4 regions of the Mesorhizobium sp. B4-1-1 genome follow, and region 3 is predicted to be linked to each of the others. Evidence: predicted binding sites of a transcription regulator. Region 3 holds the regulator's gene; each other region holds the start of a gene.
What was found. Region 3 encodes PhoB, which activates phosphate uptake and scavenging genes when phosphate is short. Its sites were predicted from a motif close to TGTCATNNANCTGTCAT; they were not measured.
Positions count from the first base shown of each region.

Region 1: the regulator PhoB is predicted to act here: its motif matches at 2,363-2,379, upstream of FJW10_RS14985 (LTA synthase family protein).
Region 2: the regulator PhoB is predicted to act here: its motif matches at 3,040-3,056, upstream of phnF (phosphonate metabolism transcriptional regulator PhnF).
Region 4: the regulator PhoB is predicted to act here: its motif matches at 2,665-2,681, upstream of FJW10_RS26240 (PhoX family phosphatase).

Region 1 covers NZ_VFTH01000009.1:108,743-113,249, forward strand. Annotated here, with positions in the region: gene FJW10_RS14970 (acyl carrier protein) at 1-45, opposite strand, end outside; gene fabG (3-oxoacyl-[acyl-carrier-protein] reductase) at 244-981, opposite strand; gene fabD (ACP S-malonyltransferase) at 1,210-2,151, opposite strand; gene FJW10_RS14985 (LTA synthase family protein) at 2,429-4,357, shown strand; gene FJW10_RS14990 (NAD(P)/FAD-dependent oxidoreductase) at 4,458-4,507, opposite strand, start outside.
Region 2 covers NZ_VFTH01000016.1:117,542-122,048, forward strand. Annotated here, with positions in the region: gene FJW10_RS21615 (ABC transporter permease) at 1-879, shown strand, start outside; gene FJW10_RS21620 (zinc-binding alcohol dehydrogenase family protein) at 948-1,964, shown strand; gene phnF (phosphonate metabolism transcriptional regulator PhnF) at 2,265-3,002, opposite strand; gene phnG (phosphonate C-P lyase system protein PhnG) at 3,137-3,598, shown strand; gene phnH (phosphonate C-P lyase system protein PhnH) at 3,598-4,209, shown strand; gene FJW10_RS21640 (carbon-phosphorus lyase complex subunit PhnI) at 4,211-4,507, shown strand, end outside.
Region 3 covers NZ_VFTH01000034.1:17,453-21,959, reverse strand. Annotated here, with positions in the region: gene pstA (phosphate ABC transporter permease PstA) at 1-435, shown strand, start outside; gene pstB (phosphate ABC transporter ATP-binding protein PstB) at 432-1,235, shown strand; gene phoU (phosphate signaling complex protein PhoU) at 1,256-1,963, shown strand; gene phoB (phosphate regulon transcriptional regulator PhoB) at 1,980-2,669, shown strand; gene FJW10_RS28580 (SDR family oxidoreductase) at 2,716-3,354, opposite strand; gene FJW10_RS28575 (alpha/beta hydrolase) at 3,418-4,350, opposite strand; gene FJW10_RS28570 (LysR family transcriptional regulator) at 4,473-4,507, shown strand, end outside.
Region 4 covers NZ_VFTH01000025.1:54,024-58,530, forward strand. Annotated here, with positions in the region: gene FJW10_RS26220 (SulP family inorganic anion transporter) at 1-958, opposite strand, end outside; gene FJW10_RS26225 (helix-turn-helix transcriptional regulator) at 1,092-1,361, opposite strand; gene FJW10_RS26230 (phosphatase PAP2 family protein) at 1,453-2,154, opposite strand; gene FJW10_RS26235 (hypothetical protein) at 2,172-2,510, opposite strand; gene FJW10_RS26240 (PhoX family phosphatase) at 2,743-4,507, shown strand, end outside.

The DNA.
Region 1 (4,507 bases), on a different contig from region 3:
ATGCTCGATGACGATCTTCTTGACGCGCTCTGCGGTGTCACTCATTTGGGGCAATCCTCGTCTTAAGTTGTCTATCTTCGTTAGCGGGCGGAATGCCGCTAATCAAGCTGAAAGATGGTCTCGCGGGCAACGCACGCCACAGGACCGGTTTTTGCCCGAACCGCCGGGTTGCGGGCCGCATTACACGAAAAATGGCGGGCGTCCAAGCCGAAATGGCTGTTTTCACAGGCGCCCGCCCTTGCCTCAGATCATCGCCATGCCGCCGTTGACGTGAATGGTCTGGCCGGTCACGTAGGCCGCCTCGTTGGAGGCGAGATAGGCGACGGCCGACGCCACTTCAACGCTGGTGCCCATGCGCCTTGTCGGGATCGCGGCCATGATCGTCTCTTTCTGCTTGTCGTTGAGCTTGTCGGTCATGGCCGATTCGATGAAGCCCGGGGCGACGCAGTTGACGGTGATGTTGCGGGTGGCGATTTCCTGCGCAAGCGACTTGGAAAAGCCGATCATGCCGGCCTTGGATGCGCAGTAATTGGTCTGCCCGGGATTGCCGGTGACGCCGACCACCGAAGTGATGTTGATGATGCGGCCATGGCGGCGGCGCATCATGGGATGGGTGAGTTCGCGGGTCAGCCTGAACACGGCGGTGAGGTTGACCTCGATCACAGAATCCCAGTCGGCGTCCGACATGCGCACGAACAGGCCGTCCCTGGTGATGCCGGCATTGTTGACCAGGATATCGACGCCTTCGAGGTCGGCTTCAGCCTTCTGTCCGAGCGCCTTGACCGCGTCGCGGTTGGTCAGGTCCGCCGGAAACAGTTTTACGCGGTCGCCGAGCTCGCCAGCCAGGGCTTCCAGCTTCTCCACACGGGTGCCGTGCAGGCCGACGATAGCGCCCCGGCTGTGCAGCACCCTAGCGATCGCTTCGCCGATGCCCCCTGTTGCGCCGGTGACGAGCGCCTTGCGGCCGGTCAGTTCGAACATTTTCTCAACCTCATTTTTCCGAATGCGCCGCGGGCGATCCCGGTTCCGTATACGTCAAATCATCCAGGCCATGCCAGAAATCTTCGGTCTCAGGACATCCTCGTCATCGCGCCGAATGCGTTCCACAATCTCAGCTGCAATGCGATAGTGCTCCTCCATGTGCTCGGTTTTGCTTCGACCAATCTTCGAAGGAGACATTCGACACCTCCGGTAACGTTCGAGCGATCCTCAGCCAAGCGCCGCCAGCGCCGCCTCGACTTCCGCCGCAGTGCCGATGGCGCCGGTGGCGATGTCGCGGTTGATGCGGCGCGCCAGGCCCGACAGCACCTTGCCGGCGCCGACCTCGTAAAGCGTCGCGACGCCGTTGGCGCCGAACCACTCCACCGTCTCGCGCCAGCGCACGCGGCCGGTCACCTGCGCGACCAGGCGGCGAACGATCTCATCAGGGTCGCTGGTCGGCGTCACCGTCACGTTGGAGACGACCGGAACCACCGGCGCCTGCTTCGCCACACCCACCAGCGCCTCGCGCATGATATCGGCCGCCGGCGCCATCAGCGCCGAGTGGAAAGGAGCGGAAACCTGCAGCATCAGCGCCCGCTTGGCGCCCTTTTCGGTGCACAGCTTCGCCGCCAGCTCGACCGCCGCCTTGGCGCCTGAAATCACCAACTGGCCGCCGCCATTGTCGTTGGCGACCTGGCAGACGGAGCCTTTGGCCGCTTCCGCGCATGCCGCTTCGACATCGGCCTGCTCGAGACCGATGATGGCGGCCATGGCGCCCTCGCCGGCCGGCACCGCCGCCTGCATGGCGTTGCCGCGGGTCCGAAGCAGCCGCGCGGCGTCCCCGACCGAAACGAAGCCGGCCGCCGCAAGCGCCGAATATTCGCCGAGCGAATGACCGGCCACATAGGCCACCTTGTCCTTCAGCGAGAAGCCGCGCGCTTCAAGCGCCCGCATCGCCGCCAGCGACACCGACATCAGCGCCGGCTGGGCGTTGGCGGTCAGTGTCAGCGTCTCTTCCGGTCCTTCCCAGATGAGTTTCGACAGTTTTTCGCCGAGTGCGGCGTCCACTTCCTCGAAGACGCGGCGCGCTTCGGGGAATGCATCGGCGAGGTCCTTGCCCATGCCGACGGCCTGGCTGCCCTGTCCCGGAAAGGTGAATGCGACGGCCATTTTGGGTCTCTCCAGAGGCTGGTTTTTCCCTGCCTCTGGCGCAAGGCGCACAGCCAAGTCAAGCCCGCCGGCGCCTCTTCAGCCAGCATTTCAGCCGGAAAACCCAGCTGACTCCCTGTTCCGAAAGGCTTTTTGGCGATCACACCTGATGAAAACCGCTCACGTTTAGTTTGCTGGCTCTTCTTATTTCCGCCACAGGCGCTAGCTTTGCGTGACATTTCGATGACAGAAGCGTGACGGGCCTGGAAGGCGTGTCGCGTTGGCCGGGGGAAGTAGAGTGGCAAGGATCAGAAAAGGCGCGGCCAAGCCCGTGCCGCAGTTTTTGGAAGACGATCCGTCCACCGGCTACCTGCCGGGACGGGCCTGGCCGACCGTGCGCTACGGCCTGACGACGCTTCTCGTCTCCGCCCTGCTCGTATTCGCGATCGAGTTGATCGTGCGCGGCGATTTCTTCGGCACGGTCGATTTCTTCCTGCAGCCGTTCAAGCCGGGCTGGACCACCATCATCGTCTTTGCCCTGGTGCTGGTCGGGCTGGACGCCATATTCGGGCGCAGCCACCAGAGCCTGATGATCGTGGCGCCGCTGACGCTGGCGCTGGCCTTTGTCGGCCACCAGAAATCGCACTATCTCGGCGATCCGCTCTATCCGACGGATTTCCTGTTCGCCCGCCAGATCGTGGCGCTGATGCCGCTTCTGGTGCGCGAGCGGCCATGGACGGCCGTCATGCTGGCGGTTGGCATCGTCGGCGGGCTGACGCTGCTTGTCTACGGCTGGCGGACCTGGCGCAGGCGGGTGCCGATCCTCAGCCGCAAAGGCCGCCTGGCGCGGCTGGCGCTTGCCGTGCCGCTGCTCGCCTTCTTCGTCTCGATCATGGACTATGCCACCTTCTCGTGGACGCGCGACCGGCTGCAGATCATCCCGATCATGTGGGACCAGAAGGAAAACTACGCCTCCAACGGCTTTGCGCTGGCTTTCGCGATGAACGTGCCGATGGCGCATGTCTCGGCGCCGCCCGGCTACACCGAAAAGGCGATGGCCGCGATCCAGCGTCCCGACGTCGCCGCTTCGGTGCCGGACGAGAAGCCGGATATCGTGGTGGTGATGAGCGAATCCTTCTGGGATCCGACGCAGTTGCCCGGCGTCACCATCAAGCCCGACCCGATCCCGACAGTGCGCGCCTTGCGCTCCGGCTCGATGTTCTCTCCCGAATTCGGCGGCATGACCGCCAATATCGAGTTCGAGGCGCTGACCGGCTTTTCCAACGCCTTCCTGCCGGCGGGCTCGATCCCCTATCAGCAATATGTGCGCACCCCGACCCCGTCGCTGGCGACCTTCCTGAAGAGCGAAGGTTACTATGCGCGTGCCATCCATCCTGGCACCAACTGGTTCTGGAACCGCGGCGCGGTCTATGCCGATTTCGGCTTCAAGGACTTCAAGTCTGAAGAGACGCTGCCGCCGATGGAAAAGCGCGGCCCGCTTGCCTCCGACGCGGCAATGACCGACGAGATCATCCGCGAGGCCGATGCCAGCGACGACCCGGTGTTCTTTTTTGCGGTCAGCCTGCAGAACCATGGGCCTTACGAGCCTTACCGCTACAGCAACCCGACGCATTCGGTCGATGCGCCGATCAGCTCCTGGGCGCGGGAATCGCTGCTCTCCTATGCCGAAGGCTCGGCCGACGCCGACCATGGCCTTAAGCGCCTGATCGACTGGGCGAAGGCGCGCCGGCGGCCGACGATCATCGCCTTCTTCGGCGACCATCTGCCGCCGCTGGGACCGGTCTATGTCGAGACGGGCTATCTCAAGGACAATGTCGCGCCGCGCAGGGAGCCTAACGCCGGCGCCGCGATCGAGCATCACGACACGCCGCTGGTCATCTGGTCGAACCGCTCCGGTCCGGTGCAGAACCTGGGCTCGGTAAGCCCGGCCTTCCTGCCCTACCATATCCTGACCACCGCGGGCATCACCCACCCCTATTACACCGGTTTCCTCGGCGCGCTGCGCGAACACTACCGGGTGGTCGACCGCAACCTGCTCCTGTCGCCCTCGGGCGAAGCGACGCCGGACTGGGCGAGGCAGAAGCAGATCGACCCGAAGATCAACGATTTCCGGCTCATCCAATACGACATAATGTTCGGCAAGCGCCGCTCGGCGCCCGACTTCTTTCCCGAAACGGTGGACAAGCTCGTCGCGCATACGAGCTGAGGCGGCGGCAGTCAAAGCTGATCACAGCCATCCCGGCCATGGCGGGAAGCGATGCTCCAATTCCGGAGCCTCGGAAGGTTTCGTCGCCGCAATCTGGACGTCAAAAGCCTGGAAGGGGCTGGGTCTTTCCACTCAGTCGCGCGCCAATCG
Region 2 (4,507 bases), on a different contig from region 3:
ATGTGGATCGTGCTGGCGCTCGCCACGCCGTCCTTCGCCACGGCGCTCAACATCACCAATCTTTTGCGCCAGGGCTCGCTGATCGCCATCCTCGCCGTCGGCCAGACCTTCGTCATCATCACCGGCGGCATCGATCTGTCGGTCGGCGCGGTGGTCGGCTTCACCACGGTGATCGTGGCGCTTTTGATCAATGCCGGCTGGCCGATATGGGCGGCCGTGTTGGCGACCTTGCTGGTCGGCGTCGCCATCGGCCTCTTCCACGGCTTCGGCATCGTCAAGATGGGCTTGCCGCCCTTCATCATCACTTTGGCCACCATGACCTCGCTGCGCGGCATCGGCCTTCTGATGACCAACGGCAACTCGATCTCCATCAACAGCGACCCCTTCCAGGCGTTCTCGCGGGGCTCACTCTTCGGCATCCCGTATCTGTTCTGGATGGTGGTCCTGGTCGCCATCCCGTCCTACGTATTCCTGCATCACACGCGCTGGGGCCGTTACCTGTTCTCGGTCGGCTCCAATGCCGAGGCCGCGCGTCTTTCGGGCGTCAACGTGCCGCGCACCATCTTCATGGCCTATATCCTGTCCGGTCTGCTGGCCGCCTTCGTCGGCGTGCTCCTGGCCTCGCGCATCGGCATCGGCAACCCGACGCAGGGCGACACCTATGAGCTTCAGGCCATCGCCTCTTCGGTGATCGGCGGCACCTCGCTGTTCGGTGCCATCGGCTCCGTGCACGGACCGCTGATCGGCTCCTTCATCCTTTCGACGATCAACAACGGCGCCAACCTGCTCAACGTCAACACCTTCTGGCAGCGCGTCATCACCGGCCTGCTGATCATCGTCATCGTCTACTTCGACGGCCTGCGCCGTCGCGGCAAATGAACCTTCCCTGAACCTTTCGCGCCGGCCTCGCTCGAGCGAGGCCGGCGCTTTTTTGCCTTGGATTGCCCATGAAAGCCGTTGTCTGCCGCTCACCCGGCGAGCTTGTCCTCGAAGACCGCGCCGACCCTTGCGCGCCCCCGCCCGGTTGGGCGCGGGTTGCCGTCAGCCACGTCGGCATCTGCGGCACCGACTACCACATCTTCGAAGGCAAGCACCCGTTTCTGGCCTATCCGCGCATCATGGGCCATGAGGTCTCCGGCACCATCGTCGAGAAGGGCGAAGGCGTCGATCTCGCCGTCGGCGAGCCGGTCGTCATCAACCCCTATCTTTCATGCGGCAAATGCATCGCCTGCCGGCACGGCAAGCCGAATTGCTGCGTGAAGATCGAAGTGCTCGGCGTCCACCGCGACGGCGCCATGTGCGACGAGATCCTGGTGCCGGCGCAGAACCTTTATCCGGCAAACGGCCTGTCGCTGGCCGACGCCGCGGCGGTGGAATTCCTGGCCATCGGCGCGCATGCGGTGCGCCGTTCGCTCGGGCCTCCGGGCGCGCGCACGCTGGTCATCGGCGCCGGGCCGATCGGCCTCGGTACGGCGATCTTCGCGCGCATCGCCGGACTGGATGTCAGCCTGCTCGACATGAGCGCCGAGCGCCTCGGCTTCGCCGAAAAGGCACTCGGCTTTACCCCGCTGGACGGCTCGAAGGCGACTGCTGCCGAACTGGTCCGGCAAGCAACCTCCGGCGAGGGTTTCGACCTCGTATTCGACGCGACCGGCAACACGCCGTCGGTGCAGTCGGCCTTCGCCCATGTCGCGCATGGCGGCACGCTGGTGCTGGTCAGCGTCGTCAAGGACGACATCGCCTTCTCCGATCCCGAATTCCACAAGCGCGAGATGACACTGATCGGCAGCCGCAATGCGCTGAAGGCCGACTTCGACCATGTCGCGGCCTCGATCCGCGACGGCGCCGTGCCGCTGAACAAGCTCGTCACCCATCGAACCACGCTTGCCAGGACGCCGCGTGACCTCGCCCGATGGACGCATGAGAAGTCGGGACTGATCAAGGCCGTCATCGAGGTCGGGTAAGTAAGAGGCCGGCACGAAAATCTAGCGCGCTGGATGGTGCCTGCCTTGGCAGATCGCAGTCTTTGGCAATTGGCCGGAACGCCTATCCCTTCGTCATCCACGGGCGGAGCAAGGAGCGTGGCGACGCAGCGCAGACCCGAGGATCCATTCCGCGACGTCGACGCGTTGCAACGATCCAGAATTCTGCTCCGCTGCGCTTTACGATCGAGGTAACGGAATGGACCCTCGGGTCTGCGCTCCGCTTTGCGTCGCGTGGACAACGACCTTTGGTGTCATCGCCTTGGATGAAGACGCCGAGGGCTAATCGCCGGCCGAGAGCCTCAGCTCCACCCGCTCCGCCGGAAAGCGCGACTCCGCGAACTGGATCGGCTGGCCATCGAGCGTGACATTCACCGCGACGGTGACCAGCACGATGGCGCCGGGCTGCAAATCGAGTGCTGCAAGGTCGTCGGCGTCGGCATGCCGCGCTGACAGCACTGTCGAGTGCCGCAGATAATCGTTGACGCCGAAACGCTTCAGCGAGGCAGTGATCGACCCCGTTTCCGCCATAGCGGCCTCGATGCCGGCGAAGCGCTTGGCGTCGAACCAGGTCGTCGCGCGCGACACCGGATGACCGTCGGCCTCGCCGCGCGTCTCCAGGCGGATGACCGCAGCACCCTTGGCAAGGCCCAGCGCCTCGGCGATGCGCCGGCTGGCCGGCTCCGTCGATGACGACAACAGCGCGATGTGCCGCTCGCTCGTCTGCCCTTGCAGTCCGGTCGAGAAGCGCGTGCGCGCGCCGATCGGATAGGACAGCCGTTTGCGCGACAAGACAAAGGTGCCGCGCCCCTGCTCGGCCTTCAGCACGCCTTCCTGCACAAGTGCGGCAATGGCGCTGCGCACGGTGTGGCGGTTGACGCCGTAACGTTGCGCCAGCGCGACTTCGGGCGGCAGCGCCGCGTTCTCCGCGAAATCGCCACTGGCGATCGCCTGCAGGATCCGATCGGCAATCTGCCGCCATAGCGACACGCCGTTTCGCCTTTCGATGCTAGCCGCCAGTCCAGTCACCCATCGCCCCCAAGCATTTTTCCCGGGTTGTCATCCACCCGTCATGGACTCCCGTTACGAGATGAGTATAATTTGTATAGTTGTCTATATCAATAGACAAATTTATGCATGTAAGGAGTAATGCCATGCGAGGACAGGAAGCGCGCGAGCAGGCCGGCCGGAAGGCCTTGATGGCGACGCTGGCGCATGCCGCGGCCGATGAGATTGCCCGTCTGTGGAACGAAGCGGGCCTGCCTTCCGAGGCAGAGCTTTTGCGCGGCCCGGAGACAGGGTTGGTGACGGTGCGCGGGCGGATCGGCGGCGGCGGCGCGCCGTTCAATGTCGGCGAGGCGACGGTCACCCGCGCCACGGTGCGGCTGCCATCCGGCAAGGTCGGCCATTCCTATGCGCTCGGCCGCGACAAGGGCAAGGCAAAGTTCGCGGCGATCGCCGACGCGCTGTGGCAGGACGCGGCGCATCGCGAGGCGGTCGAGACGAAGCTGGTCGCGCCCTTGCGCGCGGCGCTCGATGCGGCGCGCGAGACGCGGCGCATCGAGACGGCGGCAACGAAAGTGGATTTCTTCACCATGGTGCGCGGAGAGGACTGATGAACATCGCCACGCAATCGATCGACGGCGGCTTCACCGAGCCGGTTTTCGACGCGCAGACCATCTTCCGCGCCATCATGGACGCGATGGCGCGCCCCGGCACCGTCCAGGACCTGCCGCAACTCGCCCGCCCGCCGGCGCCATTGTCGGCGACGGCAGGCGCCGTGGCGCTGGCGCTCTGCGACAACGACACGCCAGTCTGGCTCGATCCTCCCTTGCAGGCGGACGCCTCGGTCAAGGCCTGGCTCGGCTTTCACACCGGCGCGCCCTTGGCCAACACCTCGGCCGATGCGCATTTCGCCCTGATCGCCAATCCAAGAGAGATGGCCGCGCTCGACGGTTTTGCGCAGGGCACGCAAGAATATCCCGATCGCTCGACGACGCTGATCCTCCTGGTCGACGGCCTCGCCTCGGGCCCGTCGCTGCTGCTCGAAGGACCTGGGATCGAAAAGACCTCGATGATCGCGCCTCCGGGCATGCCGCGCCATTTCGTCGAGCAGTGGAAGCAGAACAACCAGCGTTTCCCGCGCGGCGTCGACATCATCCTGGCGGCGCCCGGCAGCCTCGCCTGCCTGCCGCGCACCACCCGCATCAAGCCGATGGAGGCATGACATGTATGTCGCGGTGAAAGGCGGCGAGGCCGCAATTGCCAACGCCCATCGGCTGCTGGCCGACCGCCGCCGCGGCGACCGCTCGGTGCCGGCGCTGCGCCTCGACCAGATCGTCGAACAGCTGGCGCTCGGCGTCGACCGGGTGATGAGCGAAGGCTCGCTCTATGATCGCGAGTTGGCGGCTCTCGCCGTCGTCCAGGCGCGCGGCGATATGATCGAGGCGATCTTCCTGGTGCGCGCCTATCGCACCACGCTGCCGCGCTTCGGCTACACCAACCCCGTCGACACCGGCGCGATG
Region 3 (4,507 bases):
GCCATCGCCGGCGCCGTCGCGCTGTCGATCCTGGTGATCCCCGTTGTGGTGCGCACCACCGAGGACATGCTGAACCTCGTGCCCAACGCGCTGCGCGAAGCAGGCGCCGCCATCGGCGCGCCGCGCTGGGTGGTGATCCGCTCGGTCGCCTATCGCGCCGCCCTGTCCGGCATCGTTACCGGCATATTGCTGGCGATCGCCCGCATCTCCGGCGAGACGGCGCCGCTGCTCTTCACCGCGCTCAACAACCAGTTCTGGTCGAGCAATCTCAACGCGCCGATGGCCAGCTTGCCGGTGACCATCTTCCAGTTCGCCCTCAGCCCCTATGAGGAATGGCAGCAACTGGCGTGGACCGGCGCACTCATAATCACCCTGACGGTTCTCGGGCTGAGCATCTTCGCGCGCAGCCTCACCGGACGCAGAGAGGACAGATGAAACCGATGTTGTCCACCGATTTGAACGTAGCCGACACGACCGTCGAGAAGTCGAAGATCGAGGTCAAGAACCTCAATTTCTACTATGGCCAGTCGAAGGCGCTGAAGGACATCAACCTGTCCCTGCCCGAGCGCAGCGTGACTGCCTTCATCGGCCCGTCGGGCTGCGGGAAGTCGACGCTGCTGCGCGTGCTCAACCGCATCTACGAGCTCTACCCGAAGCAGACCGCCGAGGGCCAGGTGCTGCTCGACGGCAAGAACATCCTCGACCGCTCGCAGGACCTCAACCTGCTGCGCACCAAGATCGGCATGGTGTTCCAGAAGCCGACGCCATTCCCGATGTCTATCTACGAGAACATCGCCTTCGGCGTCAGGCTCTATGAGAAGATCAGCAAGGCCGAGATGGATAGCCGCGTCGAGTCGGCGCTGAAGCGCGCCGCGCTGTGGACCGAGGTCAAGGACAAGCTCAACGCCAGCGGCCTCAGCCTCTCGGGCGGCCAGCAGCAGCGCCTGTGCATCGCCCGTACCGTGGCGGTGAAGCCCGAGGTCATCCTGCTCGACGAGCCGGCCTCGGCGCTCGATCCGCTGTCGACCGCCAAGATCGAGGAACTGATCGACGAGTTGCAGGCCGACTACACGATCGTCATCGTCACCCACAACATGCAGCAGGCGGCGCGCGTGTCGCGGCAGACGGCGTTCATGTATCTGGGCGAGCTGGTGGAGTTCGACCGGACCGAGAAGATCTTCACCTCGCCCCGCGAGAAGCGCACGCAGGACTATATTACCGGCCGCTTCGGCTGAGTTCATACGAGGACATCATCATGGCCGAACATACCGTCGCCTCCTTCGACGAGGATCTGAGGCAGATCAGCCGGCTCATCAACGACATGGGCGATCTCGCCAGCTCGATGGTCGGCGGCGCGACCAAGGCGTTGCTCGAGACCGACAATGCGCTGGCGCAGCGCGTCGTCTCCGACGACGCCATCATGGACGCTCGTCAGCGCGAGCTCGACGACCGCGCCATCACGCTGATCGCCAAGCGGCAGCCGATGGCGGACGACCTGCGCAACGTGGTCGGCTCGATCCGTATGGCGGGCGACCTCGAACGCATCGGCGATCTCGCCAAGAACATCGCCAAGCGCGTCGGCTCGGTCGGCGTCAGCGCCGCGCCGCGCGACCTCACGCATTCGATCGATTCCATGGCGCAGATGGTGCTGATCCAGGTCCAGGCCGTGATCCAGGAATATATGGTGGGCGATGCCACGGCGCTGGCCAAGCTTCGCAACGACGACGAGCGCATCGACGTCAAATACACCTCCGTCTTCCGTGAGCTGTTGACCTACATGATGGAAGACCCGCGCAACATCACCGCTTGCACGCATCTTCTGTTCTGCGCCAAGAATCTCGAGCGCATCGGCGACCATGTGACCAACATCGCCGAGAACGCCTATTATGTGCTGACCGGCACGCAATTGCCCGCCAATCGTCCGAAGCAGGACGAGACCGCAATGTCGGCGCCGGCGGCCTGACGAAAAGGTTACCCCAATGATCGCGCCACGCATCATGGTGGTGGAGGACGAGGAGCCGCTGGGGGTGCTACTCCGCTACAATCTCGAATCCGAGGGTTACCAGGTCGAAGTGGTGACCCGCGGCGACGAGGCCGAAATCCGCCTTCAGGAAAACGTTCCCGACATGCTCGTGCTCGACTGGATGGTGCCGGCGGTTTCTGGCATCGAGCTCTGCCGGCGTCTCAGGATGCGGCCCGAGACCGAGCGGCTGCCGATCATCATGCTGACGGCCCGCGGCGAGGAAAGCGACCGCGTGCGCGGCCTCTCGACCGGCGCCGACGACTATCTGGTCAAGCCGTTCTCGACGCCGGAGTTCATGGCGCGCGTCAAGGCGCTGCTGCGCCGCGCCAAGCCGGAGGTGCTGTCCAGCGTGCTCAAGGTCGGCGACATCGTGCTCGACCGCGAATCGCACCGCGTCTACCGCAAGAAGAGCGAGATCAGGCTCGGCCCGACCGAGTTCCGCCTGCTCGAATTCATGATGCGCCATCCCGGCCGAGTGTTCTCGCGCAGCCAGCTGCTCGACAATGTCTGGGGCGAGACGATCTATATCGACGAGCGCACCGTGGACGTCCATGTCGGGCGCCTGCGCAAGGCGGTCAACAACGGCCGCATGCCGGACGTCATCCGCACCATCCGCGGGGCGGGTTACGCGATCAGGGAGGATTAGAGCGGTTCACCGTTTACTGGGAACCGCCCTCTGCCCCGCCGCCGCTTCACATGAAATCGGGCTTGTCGCCATCCGTGCCCGGCTTGTCGACGCCGAGATTTTCGCCGACATGCCGATCCGGCGCTCGGACAATCCGAGCAACCAGATCGGCCACGCTGACGCGCGATACCGACGTGCCCTTGAATGGCTCGTTGCGCGCGGTCGTTTCATAGTCGATGACCGCCTCATCCATCAGCCATGCGGGCCGCAGGATCGTGTATTCGAGACCGGAGGCCTCGATGGCGTCTCCGGCGCGCCGGAAGGGTTTCAGGTCCTCGCCGATCATGGCGGCGTTCCATTCGCCGAACTTGCCGGACACTTCGTCATAGATGCCGAGCGCCAGAATGAAGATCAGTCGCCTGATGCCGGCCTTCTTCATGGCGGCGATCACGGCCCGCGCCTGCCTGTCGAGGTCCGCGCCGGTCAGATTGGCGTAGACGATGTCCTGTCCCTGCATCGCTTCGTCGAGCCTTGCGGCGTCCAGAACGTCCCCTTGGACAACGTTCTGATTTGGCCCGGCAAGGCCGGCAAGGCGCGCCGTGTTGCGGGCATACAGGGTCAGATGAAGGTCACCGTCGCCCGCCAGCATGTCGATGACGTGGCGGGCAATCTGGCCACCCGCGCCGAGAATGAGAACCTTGATCATATGACCTCGCTTGTTCCGGGTCGAAGGGGACGAACCCTGGTCGATCCCGCATCCCTTGGACGATTACCTTCCGCCGATGGGTTGCAGCGTCTTGCCGAAGAAAGGCGCCAGCACCGACACTGCTTCATCGACATATCTCTCGCCGTCATAGAGATCCATGTGGTTGGCCCCTTCAACGACATGGTAGCTCTTGTCCTTGCTGGCGGCGCGGCTATAGAGGTCGTCGCTCATCCATTTGCTGCCGGCCTTGCTCCCGGCCACGATCTGCAGCGGCTGGGTGAGGTAGGCCTCGGCTTTGGAATAGGCGTCGTAGGGAATGATCTGCGACAGGCTGCGAGCCGTCGCATAACCGGGTGCGGTCGGGTATTCGGCGCGGGGCGTGTGATAATATTCCCAGGCTTGGCGCAGTTCTTCGTTCGGAGCGTCGTCTTCCTTCAGTGGCGCCAGCGGAATCCTGCCAACCTCCGAACCGTTGGCGTCGGAAGTCCGTGCCGCCGCGCCGACCGCGATCACGGCGCGGGCGTCTGCATCCTTGATATTGTTGTCCCAACCGTTGCGGAACATCTGGCCGATATTGACGGCGCTCACGGTTCCGACGGCCTTGATGCGCGGGTCGTCAATTGCCGCATTGGCCGTATAGCCGGCGCCGGCGCAGATACCCATCGCACCGATACGGTCATTGTCGACATAGGGGAGCGTGGTCAGGTAATCGAGCACGGCGCTCACGTCTTCGGTGCGGACAGACGGGTTTTCGAGCTGGCGCGGCTGCCCGCCGCTCTCGCCCTGGTAGGAGGCATCGTAGGCGATGGTGATGAAGCCCTGTTCGGCGAGCTTCCTTGCATAGGTGCCCGCCGTCTGCTCCTTCACGCCGCCGCCTGGATGCGAAACGATGACTGCCGGGTAGGTCCTGGTCTCGTTGAAGTCTTCCGGAAAATTGATGACGGCCGACATGGCGATTGCCTGATTGTTGGAGTTGGGGAAGCTGATTTTGCCCATGATGGCACTCCTTGCACTGAGTTGGCGTCGATGCATCTGCACGAGATCCCTTGCATTCTAGGCCGTGGCAATTCATCGAATTAGCCGGTAAAATCCACTATGACTTATTGGTAGGATGATAAGTGAGACGCGAAGAGATCGCCGACCTGGCCGCCTT
Region 4 (4,507 bases), on a different contig from region 3:
CGCAGATCCCGCCGAAGAGCGCCGAGCCGATATTGGCGATGCCCTGTGCTACCAGTTCGCAGTTGGAGCGGTGCCGTCGGCCGGTCATACCGTCCGCGACCACGGCGGAAAGCAGCGACTCGATCGCTCCCAGCAGGGCGAAGGAAATTGCATCGGGTACCACGGAGATGAGCTTCTGCGCATCGAGCGGCGGTAGAGTCGGGTCCGGCAACATCCGCGGAATGCCGCCGAATTGCGTGCCGATCGTCTCCACGGGAAGACCAAGAGCCGTCGCGGCCAGCGACGCCGCGGCGACCGCGATCAGTAGGCCCGGCCAGGAGGGCCGCCAGCGCTTCAAGGCCACGATGATCCCTATCGTCAGCGCGGCGACGGCAATGGCCGCCGGATTTGCTGTCCCGGCAGCCTTGCCGAGCGCGATAAGCCGCGGCAGCGGGTCGCCTGGCTCCTTGCCCGGCAGCGTCAGGCCGAACAGGTCGTGCAACTGGCTGGACAGGATGATGACGGCGATGCCGGCTGTGAAGCCGACCGTTACCGGATAGGGGATGAACTTCACATAAGCGCCGAGCCTCAGATACCCGGCCGCGATCAGCAAGACACCGGCCATGAGCATCGCCAGGATCAGTCCGTCGACGCCGTGCCGGTCGACCGTCGAGGCCACGACCACGATGAAGGCGCCGGCGGGCCCGCCGATCTGGAACCGGCTGCCGCCAAGCGCGCCGACGATGAAGCCGCCGATGATCGCCGTGAACAAACCGCGCTCCGGCCCGACATGCGAGGCGATCGCGATCGCCATCGACAGCGGCAGAGCCACGATGGCGACCGTCAGGCCGGCGATTACATCGGCCCTCAGCTGCCTGAGGTGGTAGCCCTCGCGCAGCACGGTCACCAGCTTTGGCGTGAACAGCTCGGCGAACGTCGGCCGCGCCTGATGGTGAATTGCCCGCCGCGCCCGATCCATGAACTGCTTCCGCTCCACAGGGCGGCGGGATCGTCGGCTGCATGTCGGCGGTCGCCGTCGCGATAACCGTTGCGACGCTGCATCGCGCTGCCCGAAACCGGCTACGGTTTCCGGGGGCGGATGCAGTTGCGGCTCAGCCCTGCGGGTTCTGCGCCACGATGGCCTTGAGGCGTACGCCCCTGCCGCCGCGTTCGCTGGTCTGGTTCTCGCCGATCAATTCCACCCCGACCTCATCGAGGGCCTGGATGACCTTCATCAGCGTGTCGACGACGCCTCGCACGACGCCCTCGCTCGCCTCCATACGCTGTATCGTCGGAAGCGAAACTCCGGCGCGCTCGGCGAGCGTTCGCTGGTCGATACCGGCCAACGCTCTTGCGGCGCGCATCTGCGCAGCAGTGATCATCGGCCAGAACCTATGTCTGAGTCTGCGGTGTCAATGGATAATATAAACATCCTGATGTTTCAACCCTCATTTGGCATAGATGAAACATTGGTTATTCGCTATCCGTAACAACCTTGCGTCGCTGCACCAGGCGTGCCGCAAGCCAGCACAGCATGGCCCATGCGAAGCCCGCGCACCAGCCGGCAAGCACGTCGGACGGCCAGTGCACGCCAAGATAGACGCGGCTGGCGCCGATCAGCACCGTGGTGAGCACGGCAAGGCCAAGCACGAAGACTTTCGTCCTGCGGTCCGGCAGGAAGCGGGCGGCCAGCGAGCCGAGGGTCAGATAGGTCACCGCCGACAGCATCGCGTGGCCGCTGGGGAACGAGAGCGAAGTCTCGGTGACGAGATGCGAGACGAGATCGGGGCGCGGCCGGTCGACCTCGAATTTGAGCAGGCTGGAAAGCACTTGCCCACCCGCCACGGCCGCGAACATGAACAGAGCGGTCAAGGGTCTGCGGATCAAGAGCAGATAGACGATCGTCGCCGTCGTGATCAGCACCAGCACAGCGGTGCTGCCCAGCGCGGTGACGTCGCGCACCGCGCCTTCGAGCCAGGGTGGACCGATTGGACTGTCCGGCTGCCCGGCATGGCGGAAGGCAAGCAGGATTTCCGTGTCGAAGGCATGTGGCGTGGTGGCGCGCGCCACCTCAATGAGCTCCACCAGGCCCCATAGACCGCCGGCAATCACCAGCCCGGCCAGCAGCACCGGGAATTCCATTTTGTTAAGCAGCGCGTTGGCGGTCGATTTCATTCGGGCCTTGGGTCCAGCTACAGCCGTTGGATATAGGGCCCAAGCGTGATCAGCGCGACGGCGGCGATCGCCAGCACCATGCCGGTCGCTTGCAAACCGTTGAGCCGCTCGCCGAAGAAGGCGAGCGCCACGACATTGACCGCGACAAGCTGGATCACCGCTGACAGGCTGAACGACACCGACATGCCGAATTCGCGCACCAGCCGCAGCATGATCAGATTGCCAGCCGTGTAGAGCGCCAGGGTCAAAAAGAGCTTGGCCAGGCTCGGCGCCATCCCCCAATGCTTGGCCGCCATCGCCGCCAGCAGGAACATCACCGTCGAAATGCCGAGCTGCCCCAGTCCCCAGAAACTCACCTGTCGTCCCCTTCTTGAAGCGCCGTCGCCACGCCGGCCGCAGCCCTTGTTTCCGAAGCGGGCGAGACCGTCAAGCCGGGTGATGGAGGATAGGGCGAAAGCCGCGGGCCGACATCGACGACTTCGCCAATCACCGAGGGGTACGTCGAAGCCATGTCACGAAAATGTGATCGGCGCGCTTTAGGGGTCGAAAGGTCAAAATCCCAGCCACCTCAAGAAGCCGAGGAATCCCATGACCGTGACCCCTGAGACCCGCTTCCGCACCAGCCAGCTCGAGGAAAATGACGGCCCGCCCGTCAACCCGACCGACAACCGCACCATGGGCGAGATCATCGCCGCGCGTTTCTCGCGCCGCGGCTTTCTCATGGGCTCGCTGGCCGTCTCGGCCATTGCCGCCACCGTCAGCCCGCTGGCGCTGATCGCCGCCGACGAGGCGCGCGCCGCAGAGGCTTCGGCTTTCAAGTTCGACGAGCTCGAGGCCGGCATCGACGACAAGCACCATGTCGCGCCGGGCTATGACGCCGACGTGCTGTTGCGCTGGGGCGATCCGCTGTTCGCCGACTCGCCGGAGTTCGATCCGGCAAAACAATCGGCCGAAGCCCAGGCCAGGCAGTTCGGCTACAACAACGACTATGTCGGCTATATCCCGATCGATGGCTCCGCCGAGCACGGCTTGCTGGTCGTCAATCACGAATACACCAACCCGCATCTGATGTTCCCCGGCATCGTCTCGATCGTCGAGAAGGACGGCAAGAAGGCCGCCGAGGTGGCGCCGCTCTCGAAGGAGCAGGTCGATGTCGAGATGGCCGCACATGGCGGCACAATCGTCGAAATCCGCAAGCAAGGCGGCAAGTGGCAGGTCGTGCGCGACGGCAAGCTCAACCGCCGCATCATGTCCACCACCGAGATGGCGCTGTCCGGCCCGGTCGCCGGCCACGATCGCGTCAAGACCAATGCCGACCCGTCCGGCGCGAAGGTCATCGGTACCGTCAACAACTGCGCCGGCGGCGTCACGCCCTGGGGCACCTATGTGATGGCCGAGGAGAACATCCACGGCTATTTCTCGGGCGAATTGCCGGAAGGCCACAGGGAGGCCGCCAACTACAAGCGCCTTGGCATTCCGGAAGGCGCCTATGAGTGGGGCGCGCATTACGACCGCTTCAACCTCGCCAAGGAGCCGAACGAGCCCAATCGGTTCGGCTGGATCGTCGAGGTCGACGTCAACGATCCGGCGTCGGTGCCGAGGAAGCGCACCGCCATGGGCCGCTTCAAGCATGAGGGCGCCGAGTCGATCGTCGCCAGGGACGGCCGCGTCGTCTTCTATCTCGGCGACGACGAACGCTTCGACTATGTCTACAAATTCGTCACCGCCGGTAAGTTCAATCCCGATGACCGCGCGGCCAACATGGACCTGCTCGACGACGGCACGCTGCATGTGGCGAAGTTCGCCGAGGACGGTTCGGTCGAATGGATCCCGATCGTTTTCGGTGAAGGCCCGCTGACGGCGGAGAACGGTTTTGCTTCCCAGGCCGACGTTCTCATCGAGACGCGGCGCGCCGCCGACCTGCTCGGCGCCACCAAGATGGACCGGCCGGAGGACATCCAGCCCAATGCCGGCAACGGCAAGGTCTACGTCATGCTGACCAACAACACCAAGCGCAAGGCCGAGCAGGTCGACGCCGCCAATCCGCGCGCTGGCAACGCCTTCGGCCACATCATCGAGATCGTCGAGGAAGGCGGCGATTTCGCCGCGACCAAGGGCAAATGGGAGGTGCTGTTGAAATGTGGCGATCCGTCGGTGGCCGATGTCGGCGCCACCTTCTCCACCGCGACCACCGCCCATGGCTGGTTCGGCATGCCGGACAATTGCGCCGTCGATTCCGCCGGGCGCCTGTGGGTCGCCACCGACGGCCAGGGTCCGAAGGCCACCGGCCGCACCGACGGCCTGTGGGCGGTCGATACCGAGGGTGACGCGCGGGCAACGTCGAAACTGTTCT